One region of the Microbulbifer sp. Q7 genome, then DNA from elsewhere that is predicted to be linked to it. Evidence: predicted binding sites of a transcription regulator. Region 1 holds the regulator's gene; the other holds the start of a gene.
The links. The regulator sigma-54, encoded in region 1, starts transcription at its own class of promoters, with help from an activator protein. The targets are predictions, from matches to a motif close to TGGCACANNNNTTGCNNT.
Positions count from the first base shown of each region.

Region 2: a site for sigma-54 is predicted at 2,494-2,511, ahead of galU (UTP--glucose-1-phosphate uridylyltransferase GalU). Genes of this name have one in related genera too.

Region 1 covers NZ_LROY01000002.1:1,992,521-1,999,794, forward strand. The annotation lists gene AU182_RS14035 (HAD family hydrolase) at 1-552, shown strand, start outside; gene lptC (LPS export ABC transporter periplasmic protein LptC) at 642-1,205, shown strand; gene lptA (lipopolysaccharide transport periplasmic protein LptA) at 1,192-1,737, shown strand; gene lptB (LPS export ABC transporter ATP-binding protein) at 1,822-2,547, shown strand; gene AU182_RS14055 (RNA polymerase factor sigma-54) at 2,781-4,256, shown strand; gene hpf (ribosome hibernation-promoting factor, HPF/YfiA family) at 4,426-4,719, shown strand; gene ptsN (PTS IIA-like nitrogen regulatory protein PtsN) at 4,774-5,235, shown strand; gene rapZ (RNase adapter RapZ) at 5,333-6,193, shown strand; gene AU182_RS14075 (HPr family phosphocarrier protein) at 6,226-6,495, shown strand; gene mgtE (magnesium transporter) at 6,595-7,274, shown strand, end outside.
Region 2 covers NZ_LROY01000002.1:2,142,802-2,150,075, reverse strand. The annotation lists gene AU182_RS14650 (TcfC E-set like domain-containing protein) at 1-52, opposite strand, end outside; gene AU182_RS14645 (hypothetical protein) at 111-647, opposite strand; gene gltX (glutamate--tRNA ligase) at 966-2,441, shown strand; gene galU (UTP--glucose-1-phosphate uridylyltransferase GalU) at 2,685-3,596, shown strand; tRNA gene AU182_RS14630 (tRNA-Ala) at 3,781-3,856, shown strand; gene AU182_RS14625 (ABC transporter permease) at 4,353-5,144, shown strand; gene AU182_RS14620 (ABC transporter ATP-binding protein) at 5,141-5,830, shown strand; gene AU182_RS14615 (hypothetical protein) at 5,843-7,045, shown strand; gene AU182_RS14610 (SLBB domain-containing protein) at 7,085-7,274, shown strand, end outside.

The DNA.
Region 1 (7,274 bases):
AATAACGCGCCCAGCGACCAGGAAATCCAGGATAGACTGAGCCGGGTCCGCCACCTGATTCTCGACGTGGACGGCGTACTGACCGACGGACGGCTGTACTTTGATAATCACGGCAACGAACTGAAGACCTTCCACACCCTGGATGGGCACGGCATCAAGATGCTGCAGCAATCGGGTGTGGCCGTCGCCATTATTACCGGTCGACGCAGCTCGCTGGTTGAAAAACGTGCGCACGACCTGGGTATCACCCGGCTGATTCAGGGGCGTGAAGACAAATACAGCGCCTTTCAGGAGTTATTTGCCAACGAGCCCTACGCACTGGAAAACATTGCCTACGTGGGCGATGACTACCCGGACCTGCAACTGATGACCCGCGTCGGCTGCCCAATTGCCGTCCCCGACGCGGCACCACCGGTAATTGAGCGCGCACTGTTCACCACCGAGCACAAAGGCGGGCTTGGCGCAGTCCGGGAAGTCTGCGACCGCATCATGCAGGCGCAGGGCACCTTTGAAGCCGCACTGGCACCCTATCTGGCGCAGGCTGAAAAATAATTGTCGGGCCGGAACCTGACCGCACCAACACAGACTAACTGTCAGGCCCCGTTTGACGGGCTGGCAGGCTAACAGGAAACACTCGATACATGCGCACCTGGCTACCACTGGTGATTGTGGTGATGCTGATTTCCCTGGGGCTCTGGTTCGCCGAGAGCCCGCCGGAACAGCTGATGGGCAAGCGCCCCACCCAGCAGGAACACAACAGGGCCGCGGACCTTATCATCCGGGGCGCCCGCACGCGTCACTACGATGTGAACGGCAACCTCGCTTATGAAGTCGATGCCGAGCGCGTCACTTTTTTCCAGTTTGCCCGACGCGACCGGGCAGATCTCACTGAGCCGCGCATGATGTTTTACCAGGGTGAAGACTCCCGCTGGCGCACGGAATCGCGCTCTGGTGTCGCCTACAACAATGGGCAAAGGGTCGTACTGAAGGGGGATGTCTCCATCAAGGAGCTGCCGGGGCCAGGTATTACCCTGCGGACACCGAAAATCGAAATCAGGCCTCGCGAAGAATTCGCCGAGACTGACAAAGTTGTTACCATTACCGACGGCCCCAACCTCACAACCGGCAAGGGCCTCCGCGCCGATCTAAAACAAGACAAGGTGGAAATTCTGTCCGATGTGGAAAGCCGCTATGAAGTCCGCTAATACCGCCCGCACACTGCTCGCAACCACGTTGGCGGCGGTGGTCGCGCTGGCCAGCCTGCAGGCGCAGGCTCTACCCAATGATCGCCAGCAGCCTGTGAAAGTATCCGCCGACAACCTGGAGGCCAACCGCAGCAAAAACCTCTCGGTCTATAGCGGCAATGTGGTCATTACTCAGGGCTCCCTACAGATCCGCGCAGACCGGGTCGAGGTACACGGCAATGCCAGCGGCGAAATCCGCAAGGTGGTCGCCGTCGGCACCCCTGCCCATTTCCAGCAGCAAGTGGAAGAAAGCACCAGCCCGGTCAAGGCGCGCGCCCGGCGAATTGAATTTCTGGTGAGCACCGATGCCCTGCAGCTGACCGGTGAAGCCTTCGTCGACCGGGACGGCAACACCCTCTCCGCCGAGCGCATCGATTACGACCTCAATAGCGAGCAGATGCAGGCCCAGGGCCAATCGGAGAAGAAGCGCGTGGAAATGATCTGGAAGCCCGAAGCGCAGCCCGCCCCCAAACCGGTCGAAGACGGCCAGTAGGCCATCCGCCCCATGGGGCCAGCGCCTGCAGAACTCACCAGACAGATGTGGCCATTGCCACTGCACTAGATACCGGAATTCGCCATGCCGACGCTCAAAGCGTTACATCTCGCCAAGCAGTACAAAAAACGCAAAGTCGTTCAGGATGTGTCCGTGAGCGTATCCAGCGGGCAGGTGGTGGGCCTGCTGGGCCCCAATGGTGCCGGCAAGACCACGTGTTTCTACATGATCGCCGGCCTGGTCCAGGCGGATGCCGGCCAGGTCATGATCGACGACGAAGATATCACCGGTCTTTCCATGCACGGCCGCGCCCGCAAGGGCATTGGCTACCTGCCTCAGGAAGCATCGGTATTCCGCCGCCTGACCGTGGCGGACAACATTCTCGCCATTCTCGAAACCCGCAAGGACCTCAACCGTAGCCAGCGTATGGCGCAACTTGAGGCCCTGCTGGAGGAATTCCACATCACCCACATCCGCGACAGCCTGGGGATGGCGCTGTCCGGCGGCGAGCGCCGTCGCGTTGAAATTGCGCGGGCCCTGGCGACCAACCCCGCCTTTGTCCTGCTGGATGAACCCTTTGCCGGTGTCGACCCCATCTCGGTCAACGATATCAAGCAAATTATCCGCCATCTGCGGGACCGCGGTATCGGCGTACTGATTACCGACCACAATGTGCGCGAAACCCTGGATATCTGCGAGACCGCATTTATCGTCAGCGAGGGGCATATCATCGCCCACGGTGACCCAAGAGACGTGGCAGAAAACAAACAGGTGAAAGATGTCTATCTGGGACACGAATTCACCATTTAAGCGGTTTGCTAGGGGTTCATCTGCCCCGCGCCCCATTCTGTAGGCCGCTATCACACACAGCAACCTTGTGACCGGATCCACAAAAATTTTCGGCATGCTTATTGCTTAAGCTGCCTCTTGTGTTCCGATTTGCCGCAAGGTAGTCTGCAGGAAATGAGCTTTACGCCGCCGTATCAAGCATCAAATCTGCTGCGGCGGGCCAACGCCAGAATTTTCTGCCGGCAAACCCCCATATGAAGCAGTCACTCCAGTTAAAACTCGGCACACAGCTGACAATGACACCGCAATTGCAACAGGCGATCCGCCTGCTGCAATTGTCGACGCTGGATCTGCAACAGGAAATCCAGTCCGCCCTAGACAGCAACCCCCTGCTGGAATCCGACTTCGACGAACACGCCGGCGAATCCCATCAGGACCAGAACACCCCCGCGCAATCCGAAACCAAAGAGCCGGAAACCCGTGCGCAGGAAGCTGCCCGAGAGACGCAAAGCGAGTCTACGGCCGAGGGTGACTGGAACAGCGAAATCCCGGACGACCTGCCAGTCGATACCCGCTGGGACGACATTTACACCGGCGGTAGCTACAGCGGTGGCGATGGCGATGAGTACGCGCTGGAACAGCGCAACGCGGCCTCCGAAAGCCTGCAGGACCACCTGCTTTGGCAGTTAAACCTGACCCCGCTGACGGATATCGACAAGCTGATCGGCGAAACCCTGATCGACGCCATTGCCCCCAACGGTTTCCTCGACGCGGACCTCGACGAGGTGGCCGCAACCTTCGAGGTGGAGGCCGACGAGGTGCTGACCGTACTGAAAACCATTCAGCAGCTGGAACCCGCGGGCTGTGGCGCCCGCGACCTGCGCGAGAGCCTGCTATTGCAATTGCGCCAGTTGCCGGAGGAGACACCGTGGATCACCGAGGCCCTGCTGGTAGTGAGCCAGCACCTCGACCTGCTGGGCAAGCGGGACTTCCGCCAGCTGACCCGCCGCACGCGGCTCAACGAGTCACAGCTAGGCGAGGTCATGCGACTGATCCAGACCCTCACCCCGTATCCAGGGGAAGCCTTCGGCGGTGAAGAACCCCAGTATGTGGTGCCCGATGTGATCGTCAGCCGCAAGCACAATCGCTGGGTGGTCGAGCTCAACCCGGAAACCACCCCCAAGCTGCGTATCAATGACACCTATGCCTCACTGATCAAACGCGCCGACAATTCCAGTGACAACAATTACCTGCGCGACAACCTCCAGGAAGCACGCTGGTTCCTGAAAAGCCTGCAAAGCCGCCACGAGACACTGCTCAAGGTAGCCAGCTGCATTGTGGAAAAACAGCAGGGCTTCTTTGAGCTGGGGCCGGAGGGTATGAAACCCATGGTACTGGCGAACATTGCCGAGACCATCGGCATGCACGAGTCGACCATTTCCCGGGTAACCACCCAGAAGTACATGCTCACGCCCCGCGGCGTCTTCGAGCTGAAATACTTCTTCTCCAGCCATGTGAGCACCGACTCCGGGGAGGATGCCTCATCCACCGCCATCCGCGCCCTGATCCGTAAGCTGATTGATGCCGAACAGCCACGCAAACCGCTGTCAGACAACAAAATCACCCAGGAACTGGACTCCCAGGGTATTAAAGTCGCGCGGCGCACGGTCGCCAAGTACCGAGAATCCATGGGTATTCCCTCGTCCAGCGAGAGAAAGCGACTGGTTTAACTGCAGCAGTCACTGATTGCGGGAATTTCCTTCGTCGCCTGCACACTTTCTGTACAACCAATGGCTATACATTGAGTGTATCCTTCCATTCTGGCGCACTTCCTAGTAGGGTTGCCGCCCTGTGCGGGGGTCCAGCCAGATTTGTGTTGCACCCGATGAGGAGAAATCCATGCAGATCAATATCAGTGGCCACCATGTAGACGTTACTCCGGCCATTCGCGATTACTGCCAGACCAAACTGGACAAGCTCTCCCGCCACAATGACCTGATTACCAATACTCAGGTCATCCTTTCCGTCGACAAACTGATCCAGAAAGCCGAGGCACGGGTTCACGTGAACGGCAACAAGGATATTTTTGCCGATTCGGAATCTGAGGACATGTACGCAGCGATCGATTCGCTGACTGACAAACTCGACCGGCAACTGCTGAAACACAAAGAGAAGTTGCGCAGTCACCGCTAGTCGTAACACAACCAGGTTACCGGCTGGCCTGCACCGCTAGATCATCAGTACGTTATGACATTGGAAGCATTACTCTCTCCCCGCCTGAGCCTTTGCCATCTGGCGGGGAGCAGCAAAAAAAAGCTGTTACTCAACATCGCCCAGGCGATTTCAGAGCAACATCCCGATCTGGACTCTGACACGATCTTCAACCAGCTGGTCGCCCGGGAGCGCCTCGGCTCTACCGGTATCGGCGAGGGTGTCGCCATTCCTCACTGTCGCCTGCCCGGTTGTGCGGGCCCGATCGGCGTACTCTGCACCACATCCCCGGCGGTGGACTTCGATGCCATCGACCGCCAACCGGTGGACTTGCTGTTTGCCCTGTTGGTACCCGAAGACTCGGACCAGGAGCACCTGGACACCCTCGCCGAAATTGCTGCCCTGTTCAGCGACAGCCGCGTACGTGAAAAGCTGCGCGCGGCCACCACCAGCGACGAACTATACGCACTGGCCATCAACAGCGCTGCCGCGGCATAATAGGCCGCGAATGCCGGCGACAGCCCGTTGCCGGTGCCGCTCAAGTTAGCCACTCTGGCCGCATACTGCGCCGGATTCAGCAAGGAGTGCGTGTTCTATGCGACTGGTCATAATCAGCGGCCGCTCGGGCTCCGGAAAGAGCTCCGCGCTGCAACTGCTGGAAGATGTTGGCTTCAATTGCATCGACAACCTCCCGGCCAGCCTGCTGCCCGAACTCATCCGCCGAGTCGCCGAGCAACCCTCCCAAGAAAACACCCAGCTGGCGCTTGGCATCGACGCCCGCAACCTGTGGCACGATGTGCGTCAGGCTCCCAAGGTCATCAACGACCTGCGCGACAGCGGCATCGATTGCGACGTCATCTACCTGGATGCGCGCTCGCCGGTACTGGTGCAACGATTCAGCGAGACCCGCCGCAAACACCCCCTGAGCGACAGCCACACCCACCTGCTTGAAGCGCTCAATCGCGAGAAGGAGCTGCTGGCACCGCTCGCGTCCATGGCCGACCTGGTCATTGATACCAGCAGCCTCAGCCTGCACCAGCTGCGCGACCAGATGAAATCCCGGGTCGTGGGCAAAGACTCGCCCGGCATGGCCATCCTGTTCCAGTCCTTTGGTTTCAAGCACGGTGTGCCCGTCGATGCAGACCTGGTGTTTGACCTGCGCTGCCTGCCCAACCCCTACTGGATACCGGAACTGCGCAACAAAACCGGCATGGACCCGGAAGTGGCCGAATTCCTGCAGTCTCACCAGGAGACCAGGGATATGCAGCGAGACATCACCCAGTTCCTGGAACGCTGGCTACCCAGTTATCAGCAAAGCAACCGCAGCTATACCTCGGTATCAATCGGTTGCACTGGCGGCCGCCACCGCTCGGTGTACATGGTGGAGCAGCTGGCCAAAGCCTTTGCCGGGATTTTCGAGAATATCCAGGTTCGACACCGCGAACAGCAAAAATGAGCCCGGGCCGGAGCATACGATAGATACCCACCATGCAAAAAAGCCGCATCACCATTATCAATAAACTGGGGCTACACGCGCGCGCCGCGAGCAAGTTTGCCCAGACCAGCGCGCGCTTTTCCTCTGAAGTGAAAGTGCACTGCCAGGGCAAGGCCGTGGACGGCAAAAGCGTGATGGCACTCATGCTGCTTGCCGCGGGCAAAGGCGTGGAGCTGGAACTGGAAATCTGCGGCCGCGATGAAGATGCGGCGCACGAGGCCATCTGCCTGCTGATTAACGACCGCTTTGGTGAGGGCGAATAAAAAGGCGCCTGCCGCCCCCCTTTCTACCCTTATAATGCCGGCCCTCGCAGTACCCCCCAACAAGCAGGTGTTTACGTGCCCAAGCCCTCCAACGCCGACATCTCATTCCGCGCTCAGAACCAGCTCGGTGCGCTGTATGCGGCGCTGGACAGTGGCACCGGGCGGGAAGTGCAGCGCATGCTGTCCTCACTCTCCCCGCAAAGCATCGCCCAGCTGCTCGAGAGCTCGCCGCCGCGCATCCGCCAGGTACTGTGGAAACTGATCGACCGCGAGGTCGAGGGCGAGGTACTGCAGGAGCTGCCGGACGAGGTACAGAGCCAGATTCTCTCGACCATGGACACCGAGGAAATGGTGGCCGTGATGGAGGGCCTAGATGCGGACGATGTGGCAGACATCCTCCAGCAATTACCCGAACGGGTGATGGCGGAAGTACTCTCTGCCATGAGCGAGCACGACCGCCAGCGGGTGGAAGACGTCCTCGCTTACGACGAGGAAACCGCCGGCGGCCTGATGGACACGGAAATTGTCTCCGTGCGCCCCAACCTGCACCTCGATGTGGTGCTGCGCTACCTGCGCCGCCACGAGCAGCTGCCCGAATCCACCGACAACCTGTTTGTGGTCAACCGCAAAGACCGCTTTATCGGCCTGCTGCCACTGACCAAACTACTGACCACAGATCCCTCCGTCACCGTACGTGAAATCATGATCACCGACGTGGACCCCATTCCCGCCGATATGCCGGACGACGAAGTGGCTCGCCTGTTTACCAAATACGACTG
Region 2 (7,274 bases), 150 kb from region 1:
TGCCCACGATAAACAGGCTGCAGAAGAAGCTTAGGGGGAGGGCGCGCTTCATAAGAGGTGTTAAATAATGGGCCGCGCCAGATAAGCGCGGCCCGGATCGCGCGAGGCGATTACAGTGCGGTGACGGTAACCGTCAGCACGTCGGAGTAGTTGGTGGCAGTTGCAGTGTCAGGAATGTCTGCCGGATCAACCTCTACCAGGATCTGGGCGTTGTCAGTAGTGCCGCCTGTACCATCGCAACCCAGGGTGCCGAGGGTCTCACCGTTCACGTCAAAGCCGGTACTGTGCGCGGCCGTTGTGCCATCGCTGGCATCGGAGTCGTGATCGTACAGGACGCTGTAGGGAATATTGACGGAGCCGTCGGTCAGCAAGAAGCCGTTGTTGCCGCCGGTAAAGGTGATGTTGTAGTTATAGCTTGCCAGACCGCCCACGCACAGGTTGCTTACACCGGTGTACATCAGAGTGGTAGCGTTCTGAGCGAGATCGATATCATCGAGGCCGCCGATGGAGATCAGCTTGTCGATCAGCAGGTTTACGGTCAGATTACCCTCAGAGGTCACACCGTTCTCGCCGTCGGTGGCGGCAAAAGCAGAGGTTGCTGCCAGGGCTGCAGCGGCGGCCAGAGAGCGAAGCGCAAATTTTTTCATTGGTATTTCCCTAAATCCCGAAGTGTTGTCGTTATGGGGCCGTACATTTTATGTGCCAGCCCTGGCGTCGGCTACCGTGAATTGGCGGTAATTCCTCCAATTTCGTCGACATAGCAGCAATGATACCTATTATGTGACGCTAGTCACGGATTTTTATTTGCAAATCGACATGCCTGCAAAATTAAGTCTGTTTAGTCTGGTAGGACAGGTTCGGGTGGGCGCGTTTTGGTCTGTGCGGCCACTCTTGCCGGCGATATAATGCCGCGCCTTTATCGTCTATCTTCCTTTTCCAGTCACCAGTCCAACATCAGGATTCCAATGACCGTAAGAACCCGTATCGCGCCATCTCCCACCGGTGATCCCCACGTAGGTACCGCCTATATTGCCCTGTTCAACCAGTGCTTCGCCCAAGCCCAGGGCGGCCAGTTTGTACTGCGTATCGAAGATACCGACCAGGCGCGCAGCACCCCGGAATCCGAGCAGGCGATCCTCGACAGCCTGCGCTGGCTGGGGCTCGACTGGCAGGAAGGCCCGGATGTGGGCGGCCCGCACGGCCCCTACCGCCAGAGCGAGCGCGGCGACATCTACAAGCAGTACTGTGACGAGCTGGTCGCCAAAGGCCACGCCTTTCATTGCTACCGCACTGCGGAAGAATTAGATCAATTGCGCGCGCAGCTGCAGGAGTCCGGCAAGGTAACCCTCAAGCCGAGTGATCTCGCGCTGCCCGCGGAAGAAGTCGAGAAGCGCAAGGCGGCGGGTGAGCCCTACGTGGTGCGCATGAACGTGCCGGAGTCCGGCACCTGTGTGGTGGAAGACCTGCTGCGCGGCACCATCGAGATTGACTGGGCCCAGGTGGATGCGCAGGTGCTGCTCAAGTCCGACGGCATGCCCACCTATCATCTGGCCAACGTGGTGGATGACCACCTGATGGAGATCACCCACGTACTGCGCGGTGAGGAGTGGATCAACTCTGCGCCCAAGCACAAGCTGCTGTACGAATACTTCGGCTGGGAAATGCCGGTGCTCTGCCACCTGCCGCTGCTGCGCAACCCGGACAAGACCAAACTGTCCAAGCGCAAGAACCCCACCTCTATCCTTTATTACCAGCGCGCCGGCTTTATGCCGGAAGCCCTGCTGAACTACCTCGGTCGCATGGGCTGGTCCATGCCGGACGAGAGCGAGAAGTTCACCCTGGCTGAAATGCTCGCCCATTTCGACATCCAGCGGGTATCCCTCGGCGGCCCGGTATTCGATGTGGAGAAACTGAGCTGGCTGAATGGTCTGTGGATCCGCGAGCTGGAAGACGAGCAGCTGGCCGACCGTCTACAGCAGTGGCTGCTGAACCGCGAAAACCTGCTCAAAGTGCTGCCCCAGGCCAAGGGTCGCATGGAAACCTTCGGTGACTTCCTGCCGTTGGTCAGCTTCCTTGCTTCTGGCAAGCTGCCGCTCAGTGAAGAGAGCTTTGCTGGCAACAAGCTGGCGCTGGACGACCAGAAGAAGCTACTGCAATTCACCCTGTGGAGGCTGGAAGCGCTGCGCAGCTGGAGCAAAGACACCATCTTTGCCACCGTCAAAGAGCTGTCTAACCAGATGGACATCAAGCTGAAGGACTTCAATGCGCCCTTGTTTGTGGCCATCAGCGGCACCACCGCCAGCTTCTCGGTGATGGACGCCATGGAACTGCTCGGCCCCGACCTCAGCCGCGCCCGTCTGCGCCAGGCCGTCGAGGTACTGGGCGGTGCTGGCAAGAAGGTGCTGAAGCGCTGGGAAAAAGAGTTCGCGAGCCTCGGCTAAGCCGGCCTGAACAGGGGTTTGCGTGTCATCGATGCCACTCGGGTATCCGAAGTGGCATTTTTTTTGCCTGTCTAAACGTCATACTCGCCGGGTGGCAGATTGTTGAATTAAGAGACAGTTTGTATCAATCGCCACATATTATGTGACAGGTGTCACACAATGTGGGTAGAATCCGGCAAGCTTCAGGAATCGAAGGGTTAGGGAGTTAACCCGGAAGTAATTTAAAGAAAAAAGGAAAAACTTATGACCGCAGTAAAAAAAGCAGTCATCCCTGTTGCGGGTTTGGGGACCCGTATGTTGCCCGCCACCAAGGCCATCCCGAAAGAGATGCTGCCGATTGTGGACAAGCCGCTTATCCAGTACGTGGTAAATGAAGCGGTCAAAGCCGGGATCAAGGAAATTGTCCTGGTCACCCACGCCAGTAAAAACGCCATTACCAACCACTTCGATACCTCGTTTGAGCTGGAAGCCCAGCTGGAAAATCGCCTCAAGCGCCAGCTGCTGGACGAAGTGCGCGCGATCATCCCGCGTGATGTCACCGTGATTTCCGTGCGCCAGGCAGAGGCGAAAGGCCTCGGCCATGCCATTGCCTGTGCCCGCCCGGTGGTTGGCGACAACCCCTTCGCAGTGCTGTTGCCCGACGTGCTGGTGGATGAATACGCCGCCGACCTCACCAACACCAACCTCGCCGCGATGGTGCGCAACTTCGAGCAGACCGGTGCCAGCCAGATCATGGTGGAGTCCGTCGACTGGGAAGATGTGAGCAAATACGGCGTGGTGGATTGCCTGGGTGCAGATCTCAAGGTGGGTGGTGTTGCCAAGATCGACGGCATGGTAGAAAAGCCCAGCGTCGATGCCGCCCCCTCCAACATGGCCGTGGTTGGCCGCTATGTGCTGCCCGCCGAAATCTGGTCCCTGCTGGATCAAACCCAGCCCGGAGCAGGTGGTGAAATCCAGCTGACCGACGCCATTGACGAGCTGCTGAAAGTCCAGCAGGTCGATGCCTACCGCATTGTTGGCCACAGCCACGATTGCGGCAACAAGCTGGGTTACATGAAGGCCCAGTTCGAGTACGGCCTGCACCACCCGGATATTGGTGCCGGACTGCAAGAGTTCCTGACCAAACAGAAGCCACGGGTCGAAGCCGTCGCCTGAGGCCCTGCTGCTGATGAATACAGGGCCAGCGGCTGACCCTGTATTCACCAGAAACCGCGGGCGCCTATCTCCTAGCGGTTTCTAACTAATTGATTAAAAAGTCGTTTTTTCTGGTTGACACCCGAAGGGCCGCTGTTAAAATGCGCCTCGCTTTCGGGGGAAACCCAAGCAAGAAAGCAACTTTGGGGCTATAGCTCAGCTGGGAGAGCGCAACACTGGCAGTGTTGAGGTCAGCGGTTCGATCCCGCTTAGCTCCACCAAATCAAAAAAGGCCGCATCCGAAAGGATGCGGCCTTTTTTGATTTGGCAGTGCTGCCCGTGAGCGAGGCAAGGCCCCGGTTCACAAGGACCCGTAGGCGACGCAGAGCGCCGAGAGGCGACCCCGAAGGGGTGAGCAGGCAAAGCCTGCGAATCATCCCGCGCAAATGAACAAGAATTCCGCTGCGGGGGCGAATGGGGCCACTGCACGAGCATCCGATAGGATGCGGCATTTTTTAATTTGGCAGAACTGCCCGTGAGCGAGGCAAAGCCCCGGTTCACCTCATCGCTTTCGTGTAATGGTGTGTAATTAAATTACAGGTGTTTTTAGACGTCCGTTCTTGTACACTTCTGCGCCTAAAAGTTGGAACTCCGTCACACTTTTTGTGGTTGAGTAGTCGAGAAGGATCTCTTGACAGTATTTTTCCCGAACTTTCGGGGTCGCCGTGGGGACAGTTTGGCGACAAACCGGCACAAACAAGAATCCGAACGCTCAACATGCATCCAGCACACAACCGCAGCCCGTGGCAAATCCAGCGCGATGTTATTCACGCGCTGCTGATCCGCGAGATGAAGACCCGCTTTGGCAAGTGGCGTCTAGGCTATGCGTGGGTGTTGCTGGAGCCAGCCATGCACATCATGCTGCTGGCGGCCATTTTCAGTTTCATGGGACGGGAGTTCTACCCGGGCATTCCCACCATGCTATTTATGCTGGCCGGAATCGCGCCCTTTATATTCTTCAGTAATTGCTTCAGCAAGGGCGTCGCGGCTGTAGAATCCAACCGAGGCCTGTTCAATTACCGTCAGTTGCGCCCGTTTGATGCGGTACTTACGCGGGTGCTACTGGAATTCGCCATTTACCTGGTCAGCCTTTTTGCGCTGCTGGTTATTCTCGCCTGGTTCGGCGTTACCGCGCGCTTCAACGATTTCCTGCTGCTCGTTGGTATCAACCTGCTGTTTTTCTGCTTCTGCCTGGGGATCAGTCTCACTATGTGTGTGGTGGGTACAAAATTTCCCGAGGCCGCCAAGTTTGCCCCGATGATCGTGCGCCCGCTGTACTTTATCTCCGGAGTGTTTTTCTCCCTGGAGCAGGTGCCGCAGGAGTATCACGGCTACCTCTCCTGGAACCCGTTGCTGCACATGATCGAGCTGACTCGTGAAGGGCTGTTCGCCAGCTACCACGGCATGTTTGCCGATCTGCCGTACCTGGCGACCAGTTCACTGGTCATGCTCGCATTTGGTCTTCTGGTCTACCGCAGCCAGTGGCGAGACATGGTGCGCAGCCAATGATCGAGTTGCGCAATCTCACCAAGTCATTCCGCACACCGGCCGGCCGCAAGGTCTTGTTCCGCGATGTGAATGCGGTTTTTCCGGAAGGCAAGAACATCGGCATACTTGGGCGCAATGGCGCTGGCAAGTCCACGTTGCTGCGGATTATGGGCGGCATCGACTACCCGGATTCAGGGCGCGTGATTACCGACCAGCGCATTTCCTGGCCCATGGGGCTGTCTGGCGGCTTTCAGGGCAGTATGACCGGGCGCGAAAACGCGACGTTTGTCTGCGGCATTCATGGCATCTGGGGCAGTGCCAAAAGGCAAGTGCTCGAGCGGGTGCAGGAATTTGCGGAGATCGGTGACTACTTCGACGCGCCGGTAAAAAGTTATTCCTCCGGCATGCGCTCGCGGCTTGCCTTTGGCCTGAGCATTGCAGTGGATTTCGACTATTACCTGGTGGATGAGGTGATGTCGGTGGGGGATGCGCACTTCAAGCACAAGTGCGAGCAGGTTATCGCGGAAAAGCGCAAAACCGCCAACTTCATTATTGTGGCTCACAGTATGCCTATCTTGAAGAAAAACTGTGACGTGGGGATTTATCTTGGCCCTTCCGGACTGCAGATTTTCGACACCGTACAAGAGGCGATTTCCGTTTACCAACAGGGAATACCCAAGCCCGCAAACGCCGCAACGGGCGCATAAATAGAAAGAGTTATGGAAACAGCAGAAAGAACACCGGCAGTGAGTGAGCAGAAAGCTGCAGACGCAGCACGCAAAATCACCCGCAAGCTGTCCGCAGCAAGTATTGGCGCGGTGCCTGCGCGCGCAGCGCGTTGGCGCGGGCTGCTCCTGTGCGTTGTGTTACCACTGGTGCTGGTCAGCGGATACTACCTGTTCTGGGTGTCCGACCGATACGTGAGTGCCGCTCAGTTAATCGTTAAAGACAACAGCAGTGGTCAGGGTATGTCTTCCACTCTGGGCTTTCTGGTGCCGGGTATGGGGGGCGACTCTCAAGATGCCTTCCTGGTGGTGAACTACATCCAGTCCCTGGATATGGCGCAATATCTGGATCAGGAACTGGGGCTGGCTGATTACTACAAAAGCGATAGCTATGACGTATTTTCCCGTCTCGCGGTCGATGCCTCCCAGGAAGATTATCTCGAGTACTACCGCAGCCATATCGGCATCGGTCACGATGAGGCTACCGGCATCATCACTATCGAGATGCAGGCGTTCGAGCCCGCATTCGCCCAGCAGTTGGTCGAAACGGTCATTCGCAAGTCCGAAGACTTCGTGAATGCCATCAGCAACCAGCTGGCCGACAAGCAGGTGTCGTTTGTCCGCAGGGAATTGGAGCTGGCACAGGGCAAGCTGCGTACCAGCAAACAGAAAATCCTGGATTTCCAGAACAGAAACCAGGTGGTAAGCCCGGAAGAAATGACCAAGGGCATCAGTGCCATTATCCAGGGGCTGGAGGCCAAATTAGCCGAATCGCGGGCCAAACTCACTGCTGCCAAAACGTACCTGCACACCGACTCCTCCCAGGTGGTCTCCCTGCAGGCAGAAATCGACTCTCTGCAGCAGCAGATCGAGGCCGAGAAAGTGCGGTTGGTTGGCGTCTCCGATGAAAATGGGGAGCAGCGCCTCAACAGCCTGAACGCGCACTTCCAAAATCTGCAGCTGGATTTGCAGTTCGCCATGGACGCGTACCAGGCCTCGCTCACGGCGCTGGAAACCGCGCGTATGGAGGCTTCAGGCAAGCTCAAGCACTTGATGGTGATCAGTCAGCCATCGGTTGCCGAAGACGCGGAGTATCCACATAAGCTGTATAACCTGGCAAGCCTGGCGGTGATCCTGCTGCTGTTGTATGGCATTGGCAAAATGCTGGTGGCGAGTATTCGCGATCACCGCGTGTAAACGGCGAAAAATTCTTCTTTTTAATGTTCGATGAGCTTTATGACCAATAAACGGATGACAAGTTGGGTAGTCGCGGTGCTAGCCGTGGTGAGCCTGTGTGCCAATGTGTACGCACTGGATACCCAGCAACTGAATAAAAACCAGCAGCAAATTTCCGCAGGTAATCACCTGCCGGCCTTCGGCGAATCGCTGTTTAAAGGGGCGTTCAAAGATCAGCCGTTTCGTGGTT